3 regions of the Pseudomonas sp. TH08 genome follow, and region 1 is predicted to be linked to each of the others. Evidence: riboswitches for the same ligand, from Rfam matches in the RefSeq annotation. Region 1 holds a riboswitch; each other region holds the start of a gene.
What was found. Region 1 has a riboswitch for cobalamin ahead of cobW (cobalamin biosynthesis protein CobW). Riboswitches for the same ligand answer to the same signal wherever they lie in the genome.

Region 1 (4,146 bases):
GGCCCCCAACGCTCGACCACCGCCGCGCGATTGGCCTCGGGCAGCTCATTGAACATCGTCATGTAGGCGTCCATCGCCAGGCTTTGCTGGCAGGGACGCAGGTCAATGGTGTCGAGATCGTTGCTGACGCCACCGAGCAATTGCTGGATCAACTCGGTGCCGCTGCTCGGCAGTTCTGCCGTGATCGGATAACCCTCAACCTGCAATGCGCGCAGGATGTTCAGCGCCGCCGCTGGCGTATCGAGGCCGACACCGTTACCGATACGCCCATCGCGAGTCGGGTAGTTGGCGAGGATCAGCGCAATACGTTTCTCGGCATTCGGTACCCGCGCCAGATCGATCCAGCGCCGCGCCAGTTCGGCGACGAAATCCATGCGCTCGGGTTGCGCCCGATAGCAGACCACATCGGACTGACTGCGCTCGCTGCGCCAGGCCAGATCCTTGAAGCTGATCGGCCGGCTGATGATCCGCCCGTCGAGTTCCGGCAGCGCAATGTGCATCGCCAGATCCCGAGGGCCGAGGCCTTGCTCGCTGTCGCGCCAACCGGGTTCGTTGTCCTGGGCACAGATCGCTTGAATGACCGGGATATTGCGGCGAAACGGCCGCAGGTGTGGCGCTTCGGGGCTCGACTGGGCGAACCCGGTGGTGTTGAGAATCACCCCCGCCTCAACTTCGTCCAGCCAATCCTCGACCACCGAGAGGCAGCCGGGTTCTTTCAGACTGGCCACCGCAATGGGCAGCGGGTTAAGTCCCGCCGCCTGCAAGCGCTGGCAGAAAACATCAATAAACGCGGTGTTCGCCGCTTGCAGGTGCGAGCGGTAAAACAACACCGCCGCGACCGGTTGCTCGGGCAGCCAATCGGCTTGCCAGTCACTCAGTGCGGCGGCGGTTTTGTTCGGGTGAAAAATCGCGGTGCGCGGCAAGGCTTGCGGCTCGCCCCAGACGTAATCGCGAGCGAGCCAACGGCTGGCGAGGCAGCGGAAAAAATCCAGCGCATTGCCCATGCCGCCCTGACGCAAGAACTGCCACAGCCGATCACGATCCTCGGCGCCGACGGTGCTCAAGTCACTGAGTTCCGGGTCGGGGCGATCATCGCCCGGCACCAGAATCACCTGCACGCCGCGCTCGGCCAGCTCGATCAAACGTTCGACGCCATAGCGCCAATAAGCGATGCCGCCGTGCAGCGAGATCAGAATGACTTTCGCGTGGCGCAGCACTTCGTCGACGTACAGATCGACCGAGGCGTGATTCTGCACCTGCATGGGATTAGCCAGACGCAGGCTCGGATAATCCTCGGGCAATTGCTGCGCGGCCTCGGCGAGCAGCGCCAGGCTGGAGTCGCCGCTGCACAGGATCACCAACTCGGCGGGGGTTTGGCCAAGGTCGGCAATGTTGTCATCCGAAACGAAACCGCCGGGCTGGGTCCTGAGCAGGTGCATGGTTTAAACGCTGAGCGCGGCGCGCAGTTGCGCTTCGAGTTGCGCGGCGTCGAGCTCCTGACCGATCAACACCAGACGCGTGACGCGCGCCTCATCGGCGCCCCACTGACGGTCGAAATGCTTGTCGAAACGCGTGCCCACGCCCTGAATCAGCAGGCGCATCGGTTTGTTCGGGATTGCTGCAAAACCTTTGACACGGAGGATGCCGTGCTTGACCACCAATTGCGTCAGCGCGTCGAGCAGCAAGCTTTCGTCGGCCTGTGGCAGTTCGATGGAAATCGAATCGAAGGCGTCGTGATCATGGTCATCGTGATCGTCATCGTCATCGCCTTCACCGTGGTGATGATCGTGATGGCTGTGGCGACTGTCGATGTGTTCTTCCGAACCGGCGCCGAGGCCGATCAACACGTCCAGCGGCACGCGACCGTTGCTCGCTTCGATGATTTTCACCGCTGGCGGCAGTTCTTCGGCGACTTCGAGGCGTACGCGAGCGAGGTCTTCCGGGCTGGTCTGGTCGGCCTTGTTGAGGATCACCAGGTCGGCGCTGGCCAGTTGGTCGGCGAACAGCTCGTGCAGTGGCGATTCGTGGTCGAGGTTCGGGTCCAGTTTGCGCTGGGCGTCGACCTGATCCGGGAACGCGGCGAAGGTGCCCGCGGCTACGGCCGGGCTGTCGACCACAGTGATCACTGCGTCGACGGTGCAGGCGCTGCGGATTTCCGGCCACTGGAACGCTTGCACCAGTGGTTTTGGCAGGGCCAGGCCCGAGGTTTCGATGAGGATATGGTCAAGGTCGCCGCGACGGGCAACCAGTTCGCGCATTACCGGGAAGAACTCTTCCTGGACGGTGCAGCACAGGCAGCCGTTGGCCAGTTCGTAGACGCGACCGGTGGCTTCTTCTTCGGTGCAGCCGATGGTGCATTGCTTGAGGATTTCACCGTCGATGCCCAGTTCGCCAAATTCGTTGACGATCACCGCGATGCGACGGCCCTGAGCGTTGTCGAGCATGTGGCGCAACAGTGTGGTTTTGCCCGAGCCGAGGAAGCCGGTGACGATGGTGACGGGGAGTTTGGCCAGTGTTTTCATCGGTATGCCCTTTGGCAAGCGGCGGGCATACGGGACGAGAACCGGCAACGCGCGTGCGCGCCGGAAGCGTTCGCCACCGGATCACCCCGCCCGGTTGTAGTGAGAATCTGTGACGAGGCAGGTCTCCTGGCTGACGGCGTTCAGGGCTTGGGCCTGGCATTCGTTGCGCCTTCCCGCTGGCTCATCGATTGAGCTGGCAGTGGCGTGGCAACGAACATCACCGTTCACAGTTGCGGGGGCAGCCGCGGCATTGACCGCGTTCCCTTCTTAGCTTCGGCATCGGCCGAAGAACCTCGAATGCGCAAGGCTACGCATCGGGTGGTGACCGGTCAATGTTTGGATTGGGGGCATATCCGTTGCTGCGGGAGCTGCCGCTGGCGGTTTCGCTCTTACAGCGACTCACTTTTCCAAACGCCGAAAAGTAAGCAAAAGGCTTTGCCCCTGGCGTACGGCACTTCACTGAGGCTCAGTGTTCCCTCGCTACGGTGTCCATCCGGGGGCATCGCCTACGGTTGGCTGCGCTGCACCTCCTCTCGATGTGTTTGGCTTCGCCAAACGGCGCTGCGCGCCTAACCCCCGGATGGACACCTACGCTCGGCCTGCCGAAGGGGCTGAAGGGCAAAAGCCAAAGCAGATCAAAAGATCGCAGCCTGACTTTTCCCCTGTAGGAGCTGCCGAAGGCTGCGATCTTTTGATTTTGTTGTTTTTTTGGGGGGTGGGATTGAGGTTTGGGGGCATATCCGTTGCTGCGGTTATGGCTGCTTAGGGTTTCGCTCTTACAGCGAGTCACCTTTTCCAGACGCCGAAAAGGTAACCCAAAAGGCTTGGCCCCGGCGTACGGCACTTCGCTTGGGCTCAGTGTTCCCTCGCTACGGTGTCCATCCGGGGGCATCGCCTACGGTTGGCTGCGCTGCACCTCCTCTCGATGTGTTTGGCTTCGCCAAACGGCGCTGCGCGCCTAACCCCCGGATGGACACCTACGCTCGGCCTGCCGAAGGGGCTGAAGGGCAAAAGCCAAAGCAGATCAAAAGATCGCAGCCTGACTTTTCCCCTGTAGGAGCTGCCGAAGGCTGCGATCTTTTGATTTTGTTGTTTTTTTGGGGGGTGGGATTGAGGTTTGGGGGCATATCCGTTGCTGCGGTTATGGCTGCTTAGGGTTTCGCTCTTACAGCGAGTCACCTTTTCCAGACGCCGAAAAGGTAACCCAAAAGGCTTGGCCCCGGCGTACGGCACTTCGCTTGGGCTCAGTGTTCCCTCGCTACGGTGTCTATCCGGGGGCATCGCCTACGGTTTGCTGCGCTGCACCTCCTCTCGATGTGTTTGGCTTCGCCAAACGGCACTGCGCGCCTAACCCCCGGATGAACACCTCCGCTCGGCCTGCCGAAGTGGCTGAAGGGCAAAAGCCAAAGCAGATCAAAAGATCGCAGCCTGACTTTTCCCCTGTAGGAGCTGCCGCAGGCTGCGATCTTTTGATCTTGTCTTTTTTTGGGGGGGCGCTGGGTACATATCCGTTGCTGCGGTAACGGCTGCTCAGGGTTTCGCTCTTACAGCGAGTCACCTTTTCCAGACGCCGAAAAGGTAACCCAAAAGGCTTGGCCCCGGCGTACGGCACTTCGCTTGGGCT
Region 2 (4,146 bases), on a different contig from region 1:
AATCACTTTGTAGCCACTGTGCGGTTTGCGGTTCCACGAACCGTGCTGGCCAATGAACGCGCCTTCCTTGAACTGCGCCGGCAGGGTGTTGCCCTCGGCGAAGGTCAGGCCAAGCGAAGCGGTGTGCGGGCCAACGGCATAATCCGGGGCGATGGCCTTGGCAACCAGATCAAGATTCTGCGGGTTCACCCGCACATCAACATGCTGCCCGTAATAGCTGAACGGCCACCCGTAAAACGCGCCGTCCTTGACCGAGGTGATGTAGTCCGGCACCAGATCACTGCCAATCTCGTCGCGCTCGTTGACCGCCGTCCATAGCGCGCCACTGGTCGGCTCCCAGGCCAGGCCGTTGGGGTTGCGAATGCCCGAGGCGAAGATCCGGTGATTGCCGGTCGCACGATCCACTTCCCAGATCGCTGCGCGGCCCTCTTCTTTATCCAGTCCGTTTTCGCCGACATTACTGTTCGAGCCTACGGTGACGTACAGCTTGCTGCCGTCCTTGCTGGCAATGACGTTTTTGGTCCAGTGATGGTTGATCGTGCCGCCCGGCAGGTCGGTCACTTTGATCGGCTGGGTTTTGATCTCGGTCGCACCGGCTTCGTAGTGGAATCGCAGCAGGCGATCGGTGTCGGCGACATACAGATCATTGCCGACCAAGGTCATGCCAAATGGTGAGTTGAGATTCTGTAGAAACACGGTGCGCGTCTCGGCGACGCCATCGTGGTCGGCATCGCGCAGCAATGTGATGCGATTCGGACTCGGCACGCCGGCCCCGGCCTTGCCCATGACTTTCTTCATGACCCAGCCACGAATGCCGCTGCTGTCGTCAGGTTTCGGTGGGGCATTGGTTTCCGCTACCAGTACATCGCCGTTAGGCAGCACATAGAGCCAGCGCGGGTGGTCAAGGCCTTCGGCAAATGCCGCGACTTGCGTGCCCGCCGCTGCGGTGGGTTTGCCACCCTGGGGCCAGCCGATCGCCGGGGCGATGTTCACCGTCGGGACCAGGGTCTTGTTCGGTTCGGGCAGTTTCGGTGACGGGCCGGTGCCGTCGGAGACTTGCAGGCTGGAGGATTCACCACAGGCGACGAGCCCTCCGGCGAGCGCGATAACGAGAGCGAGCTGGGTCTTGCGCATTGCTGATCTTCCCTATGAATGCATTCTTAATCATAGAGGCGCGCGCAAGACCGATGGTTCAACTGCTCAACCGCGGGCCTCCTTGAACAGCACGGCAATGCCGGGGTGATAGTTGCCGGCTTCGCTGCGCAACTTGCGGTAGGCGTACGGGAAATACCAGGCGACCGCGCAGGTGTGTTCTTTTTGCAGGTCGTCGACCATGTCCTGCAGTTCTTCCGGGCTGGCGCTGTGCTGGGCTTTTTGCGGGGCGACAAACAGGCAGCCGAGTTTGAGGTCGCTGGCAAAGCTGATGCGTTTGGCATCGTTGGTGATGTCGAGAAGGGCCTGGGTCAGGTTGAGGTTGTTGACCCGTGGCCAGCGCTGTGTGGCCTGTATGTAAGCGCGATCTTCGGCGCCGGCAACGAACAGATCAGCGCGGGCATTGCGCTCGCCTTCTTCATTTTGTTTGCGCGTAGGCGTGTCGTTCAGGGTGACCAGTTCGGCCATCCAGGCCGCTGCCGAGAGCGAACCGAGATTGGCCTTCTCGTCATGCCAGTACGGTGTGTCGCTGTCGCCCCGTACGGCGTTAAAGCGGTCGATACAGTCAAACCAGCGTTCAAGCACCGGGCGCAGAAATTCCAGGCGCGGGTTGCTGATGATCATGCCTTGCATCGTAATCATCCTTATTGTTGTGATGGGCGTTTTCGGAGAAAAGCATGGCTCTTTGATATCATTTGTATCAGTGTGGCACAAGATTGGCGCCAGATAATTGATCGGCGGCAGTTATTCGCCCGCTGACCCCCTCTTTAATTGACGCTCCACCCCCAACCCTCTAACCTTCGCGGCTTGTTTCAGGTGCTCTGTGACCCCCGTCGACAGAGTGAAACAGGGAAGCCGGTGAGGGTTGTCTTCAAGCGAAGTCACCACGATCCCGGCGCTGCCCCCGCAACGGTAAATGAGTAAAAGCTGCGCCTTGAGCCACTGCCTCGAAAGAAGCGGGAAGGCGCGCAGTCTGGCGAATGCCGCTCATGAGCCCGGAGACCGGCCTGATCCATCCAGCGGCATCACGGTGGGCGATGCCAGGCTTTTTGCCGTCTATTCTTGTGCCTGCCCGCCGTTATCCAGCCTCAACGGAGAGCTCCCCCATGACTGATTCCCCCGAGCGCGACGAGCGCCATCTGGCGCGTATGCAGCGCAAAAAAGCCGTGATCGACGAACGCATCGCCAACTCGCCCGACGAGTGCGGCCTGGTGCTGGTGCTGACCGGTAATGGCAAAGGCAAGAGCAGCTCGGCGTTCGGCATGCTCGCCCGCGCCATGGGCCACGGTATGCAGTGTGGCGTGGTGCAGTTCATCAAGGGCCGCAACAGCACCGGCGAAGAGCTGTTCTTCCGCCGCTTCCCGGAGCAGGTACGGTTCCACGTCATGGGCGAAGGCTTCACCTGGGAGACCCAGGATCGTCAACGCGACATCGCCGCCGCCGAAGCCGCTTGGGCCGTCTCCCGTGAACTGCTGCGCGATCCATTGATCGGCCTGGTGGTGCTCGATGAATTGAACATCGCCCTCAAACACGGTTATCTCGATCTCGATCAGGTGCTCAGCGATTTGCAGGCACGTCCGCCGATGCAGCACGTGATCGTCACCGGTCGCGCGGCCAAGCCGGAAATGATCGAAATGGGCGACACGGTCACCGAAATGGGCATGCTCAAACACGCCTTCCAGGCTGGCATCAAAGCGCAGAAAGGCGTCGAACTTTGAATCAACCACGTCACTGCCCGGCGGTACTCATTGCCGCGCCGGCCTCCGGTCAGGGCAAGACCACCGTCACCGCCGCGCTCGCCCGTTTGCATCGCAATCAGGGGCGCAAGGTGCGCGTTTTCAAATGCGGCCCGGACTTTCTCGATCCGATGATTCTCGAGCGCGCCAGCGGTGCGCCGGTGTATCAACTGGACATGTGGATGGTCGGCGAGCAGGAAAGTCGTCGTCTGTTGTGGGAAGCCGCCGCTGAGGCCGATCTGATCCTGATCGAAGGCGTGATGGGGTTGTTCGATGGCACGCCATCGAGCGCCGATCTGGCGCGACATTTTGGTGTGCCGGTGCTTGGAGTGATCGACGGCACGGCCATGGCGCAGACCTTTGGTGCGTTGGCGCTGGGCCTGGCGAAGTATCAGCCGGATCTGCCGTTTGCCGGAGTGTTGGCCAACCGTGTCGGCACTTTGCGCCACGCACAATTGCTCGAAGGCAGCCTCACTGAAGGTTTGCGCTGGTACGGCGCGTTGTCTCGCGAGACCGGCATCGAACTGCCGAGTCGACATCTTGGTCTGGTCCAGGCCAGCGAACTGAATGACCTTGATATGCGCCTCGACGCGGCCGCCGACGCGCTGGCCAGCAGTTGCGAGGTAGCGCTGCCACCGGCTGTGGAATTTGCCGCGCCTGACGTAGTTGTCGCAGAACCGCTGCTTGAAGGCGTGCGTATCGCGGTCGCACGTGATGAGGCGTTTGCCTTCACCTATGGCGCGAGTCTCGAGCTGCTGCGGGCGATGGGCGCCGAACTGAGTTTCTTCTCGCCGATCCGCGACACGCAATTGCCTGCGGCGGACAGTCTGTATCTGCCCGGTGGTTACCCGGAGTTGCATCACGTTGCGCTGTCGCAAAACACCGCGATGCTCGACGCGATCCGTGCGCATCATGCGGCCGGCAAACCGTTACTCGCCGAGTGTGGCGGCATGTTGTATCTGCTCGATTCCTTGACCGACGTCGAAGGCACTCGCGCCGAACTGGTCGGTTTGCTGGCGGGCGATGCGGTGATGCAAAAGCGTCTGGCGGCGTTGGCGCTGCAAGCGGTGGATCTGCCGGAAGGCTCTCTGCGTGGCCACACCTATCATCATTCGCTGACCACCACTGAGCTGACGCCGATTGCCCGTGGCTTGAGCCCGAATGGCGGGCGCGGGGCTGAGGCGGTTTATCGGGAAGGGCGGATGACGGCTTCTTATGTGCACTTCTATTTCCCGTCGAATCCTGTGGCTGTCGCGGC
Region 3 (4,146 bases), on a different contig from region 1:
CGTTCGGAGTGCGAGGAAGCGCAGATGCGCGGCGCGCTGAACGACGCGGCGCCGCTCTATCGCGACGCCCCCGAGGCCCAGGAAGTGCGCGCGTCGGGTCGACAGATCTTTGCCGCCTTCATGCTGGAATTGCTGCCCGATGTTGGCGACCCGATCCGCACAGCGGCCTGCGATCTGCTATTGACCACACTGAGTTCGGTCGGCAAAGACTTCTCCGGCAGCCCGCGAAGCGAACTGCAAATCAGCGATTTCGCCGATGGGTTGGCGGATATGTTCAGGGCTTATGTGGTGTCGCTCAATCAACCGTGAGCGCCCAAAAGCAGACGCCAACCGTCGCCACGGTTATGATCCCGTCACCCCCAACCCAATGGACCCACACTAATGCCCGCCTCGCAGAGCCGACCTACCGCCGCACCATTGCTTAAACCCGGCGAGACCGTCGTGCTGTTCGATGGCGTGTGCAAACTGTGCAATGGCTGGGCGCGGTTTCTGATCCGGCATGACCGCCAGCGACGCGTGCGCCTGGCGGCCGTTCAGTCGCCCGAGGGCCAGGCGCTGCTGGCGTGGGCCGGTTTGCCGGTAGATCAGTTCGACACCATGGCGGTGATCCGCGACCGGCATTACTGGGAACGTTCGGATGCGTTTTTCGAAGTCATCGGCCAGTTGCGTGGCCGCTGGCAGCCTCTGCGACTGCTGCGCATTTTCCCACGCGTGCTGCGCGATTGGGGCTATGACCGCATTGCGTTGAATCGCTATCGCCTGTTCGGCAAATACGATACCTGTCTGCTGCCCGATCCCGACCACGAACAGCGTTTTCTGAAAATGGCGGCGCCGTCTGCCTGATTAGCCTGTTCAATGCTGCCCGTCAGAAAACTGCACGAACAGGCTCAGGTTGGCCGGATCGTTGATCGCCGCCAGGTATTCGTCGACGCTGATCTCGCCGACACATGGCCGGGCCCCGGCTGACGGTACGTAGCCCTGAGCCATTTTCGCGGCCAGGGCGACGGCAGCGCAGCTGGGAATTTCCGGGCCCTTGTCATTCAGGGCCGTGAGTTGCACGGTCATCGACAACGGTTTCGCATCAACGCCAATGCCTCGCACGTCGATGTACATCGCGCTTTTGCCATCGCCGAAACGTTCGAAGCGCGTGCCCAGGCGGTGCAGTCGTGCGGCCCACAGAACATGGTCGCTCACCAGGCCAAACCGCCGAGCCTGAGCCAGCAGATAGTTGGCAACACCGCCCAGTTTCAGACCCGCGCCAGCCTTAAAGCTCAGGGTGTGCGCACCGTAGCGGCCGGCGAATATATCCATGTCCGGCACATCGACGTTAGCCAGCAAGCGCGTGCCCATCTGCGGCATCTTGCGCAGGGTCAGATCCTGCCAACCCAGCACCTCATGCACCTTGCCGTTCTTCAGTTGCCTGATCGGTTTGCCCGCGTAGGCAAGCACGCCTTCGATCGTCGACAGGCCGGGCATTTTTGCCGATGAAGAAATGCCATGCTCGATCGAATCAATGCGCGAGAAGCGATGACGCTGCTGATCGATGATCGCGGACGACAGCGTCGGCACTGAACTGCACCCGCTGAGGATCGCCACGCCCGCCTGTTTCGCCTGAGCATCGAGCACGCCAATGCCATTGACGAACGTGCGGCAGTCAGCCAGATCGCAGTAGTTCACGCCGGCTGCAATGCAGTTCTCGGCCACCGCAAAGGATTGCCCCTGAAACGGGCCGCCGGTATGGACGACCAACTGGATCTTCAGCGAGATCAACGCGGATTTGAACTCGGCACCCATGGCGTCGCCACACCAGCCTTCGGCGACCGTACCTGCGTGGCTGTTCAGCTCATCGACCTTGCGCTGCAACTTGAACCGATCGCGCCCCGAGAGCAACAGCTCCACACCCGGCATGACCGCCAGATGCCTGCACACGATGCTGCCAAAATTTCCGTAGCCACCGACGACCATCACCCTGAACGGCATTTCAACTTTCCCTGACTGACCGGCTGCTTTTTTACCCAATTGCGGACGTCCGCACACTGGTCGTGAAGGATATCGGGCACAGCGCCTGCAAGCCAATGCCATGACACCAAACACTTAGCCAACCTAAACATGCTCGAGTTGACGAACGGTCTGACGAATGTTCAGATGCCGCCCAGTTTCAGGTGTCCCATGCCGCCGTGCATGGGGTGAAACGGGAAACCGGTAGGTTCTTTTCGAACAAGTCCGGTGCTGCCCCCGCAACGGTATACGCGTGATGTTTTCGACACACCACTGTGGCCATAAAGCCATGGGAAGGTGAAGGCATCGATACGCGTGAGCCCGGAGACCGGCCTGGAATTTCTGTTTGGCAAAATCCTGCGGTGGGCGGGCATGGGCCGGTATTGGCTGTGCGCGATGCCTTCTCCTGCATGCTCTTCTGCGAAGATCCTTTTCGAGAAGACAATGATTCGACCTTTCAATCCCTCGGCTCCATCCCTGTTATTCGGTTGTCTGTTCAGCCCGTTTCTGCTGGCCGACGACGCGCCGCTGGAACTCAATCAGCAAATCGTTTCCGCGCCCTCGGTGGAGTCCACCACCGTCGCCGACATGGCGCACTACGGCAGCAAAGTGGAAATCGTCAGCCGCGAGCAGATCGAGCGCGCAGGCCCCGGCGCCGATGTCAGCCGCGTCATGCAAATGTTCATTCCCGGTTTGTACGTCGCGCCGAAAAACGGCCCGTTCGACTACGGCACCTACTCCCTGCTGGGCGGGCGCAACGACGACACGCTGATCCTGCTCGACGGCGTGCGCCTGAACAATCGCCTTTACGGCGGCCTGTATCTGGACACCCTGCCGGCCAACGCCATCGAGCGCATCGAAGTGCTCAAGGGTGGGCAGAGTCTGTTGTTCGGCACGCAGGCAGTGTCGGGAGTGATCAACATCGTCACCCGCAGCCCGCAGAGCCGAAAAGCTTCCGGCGAAGTCAATCTGGGGCTGGACACCTTCGGCGGCACCACTGAAGACGCCCGGGTCGAGAACATCTTCAGCAACGGTTTTGGCGACCTCGGCTTGCTCGCGTATGTCAGCCACAACGTCTCCGACGGCTACCAGCCGTTTCGCAACCGCGACATGAAAAACGATACCGAAAAGAAACGCGCCTACGAAGTCACCACGTTCGGCGGCAAGGCCATTCAGTCGTTTGGCGACGATTCGCGACTTGAGTTGTTCTACCAATACGCCGACGCCAATCTCGACTTCGCCCGCCCGGTCAACAACCACAAGACCACCAACGACCGCGTGCAACAGATCGCCACAGCGACCTTCGAACAGAACCTCAACGAGCGTCTGAGTTACTTCGTCAAAGGTCATATCAACGACTGGGACACCCGCTACACGCGCATCAACAACGTCGACGGTGGCGGTACCAAAGTCATCAACCACAACGACTACTGGGGTTTCACCGATTGGGGTGTGCAGGCCGAGGGCAAAGCACAATTGCCCGGTGGTCATGTGCTGATTGTCGGTACCGACAACCAATGGTTCAAGGGCCAGGACGATGTGCTGATCATCGACAACGACAAGGCCGAAGCCCACGCGATCTATACGCAACTGCGTCCGCAGATTGACGCCCTGCCCGATTGGCACCCGAGCATCGGCATTCGTCACGAAGCCATGGCCAGCGGTGATAGCGCCACTGTCAGCATGCTCACCTCGCTTTATGACCTCAACGAAAACTGGTCCCTGCGCGGCCAGTACGGCAGTGCCTACAAGCTGCCGAACGCCGAGCAATTGTTCGTCAATGAACCGGGCGACGAGATCGGCAACCGCAACCTCAAACCGGAGAAAAGCCGCAACGCCGAACTGGGGCTCGATTACAAAGGCCTGCTGCTCGACCGCGAATTCAGCGCCAGCGTCACCCTGTTCAAACGCAAGATCGACGACCTGATCACCCTCGACGACATCCAGTGGGTCAACGGCGAAGGGCAGATCCGCATGCGCGGTTTCGAGGCCGACGCGAAACTCGCGCTCAACGATCAATGGAGTGTGCAGGCCGACATGACCCGCAACCTCACCGAGTCGCGCACCGGTGTGACGATCAACGACATCCCGAGTTTCTTCGCCCGCTCACGCGTCGGCTATGAGTCGGAGAATCGTTTGTGGGGTGCC

Region 2: linked by a shared signal. The riboswitch ahead of cobO (cob(I)yrinic acid a,c-diamide adenosyltransferase) and the one ahead of cobW (cobalamin biosynthesis protein CobW) in region 1 are both predicted to bind cobalamin.
Region 3: linked by a shared signal. The riboswitch ahead of JFT91_RS13545 (TonB-dependent receptor plug domain-containing protein) and the one ahead of cobW (cobalamin biosynthesis protein CobW) in region 1 are both predicted to bind cobalamin.

The regions. Positions count from the first base shown of each region.
Region 1 is NZ_JAEKEE010000004.1:688,118-692,263, forward strand. Features, by position in the region: gene cobN (cobaltochelatase subunit CobN) at 1-1,439, opposite strand, end outside; gene cobW (cobalamin biosynthesis protein CobW) at 1,443-2,522, opposite strand; cobalamin riboswitch at 2,622-2,833, opposite strand.
Region 2 is NZ_JAEKEE010000006.1:131,188-135,333, reverse strand. Features, by position in the region: gene JFT91_RS26950 (PQQ-dependent sugar dehydrogenase) at 1-1,134, opposite strand, end outside; gene JFT91_RS26945 (hypothetical protein) at 1,201-1,785, opposite strand; cobalamin riboswitch at 1,950-2,177, shown strand; gene cobO (cob(I)yrinic acid a,c-diamide adenosyltransferase) at 2,259-2,870, shown strand; gene JFT91_RS26935 (cobyrinic acid a,c-diamide synthase CobB) at 2,867-4,146, shown strand, end outside.
Region 3 is NZ_JAEKEE010000003.1:31,029-35,174, forward strand. Features, by position in the region: gene JFT91_RS13530 (TetR/AcrR family transcriptional regulator) at 1-309, shown strand, start outside; gene JFT91_RS13535 (thiol-disulfide oxidoreductase DCC family protein) at 382-843, shown strand; gene JFT91_RS13540 (saccharopine dehydrogenase family protein) at 853-1,980, opposite strand; cobalamin riboswitch at 2,144-2,349, shown strand; gene JFT91_RS13545 (TonB-dependent receptor plug domain-containing protein) at 2,443-4,146, shown strand, end outside.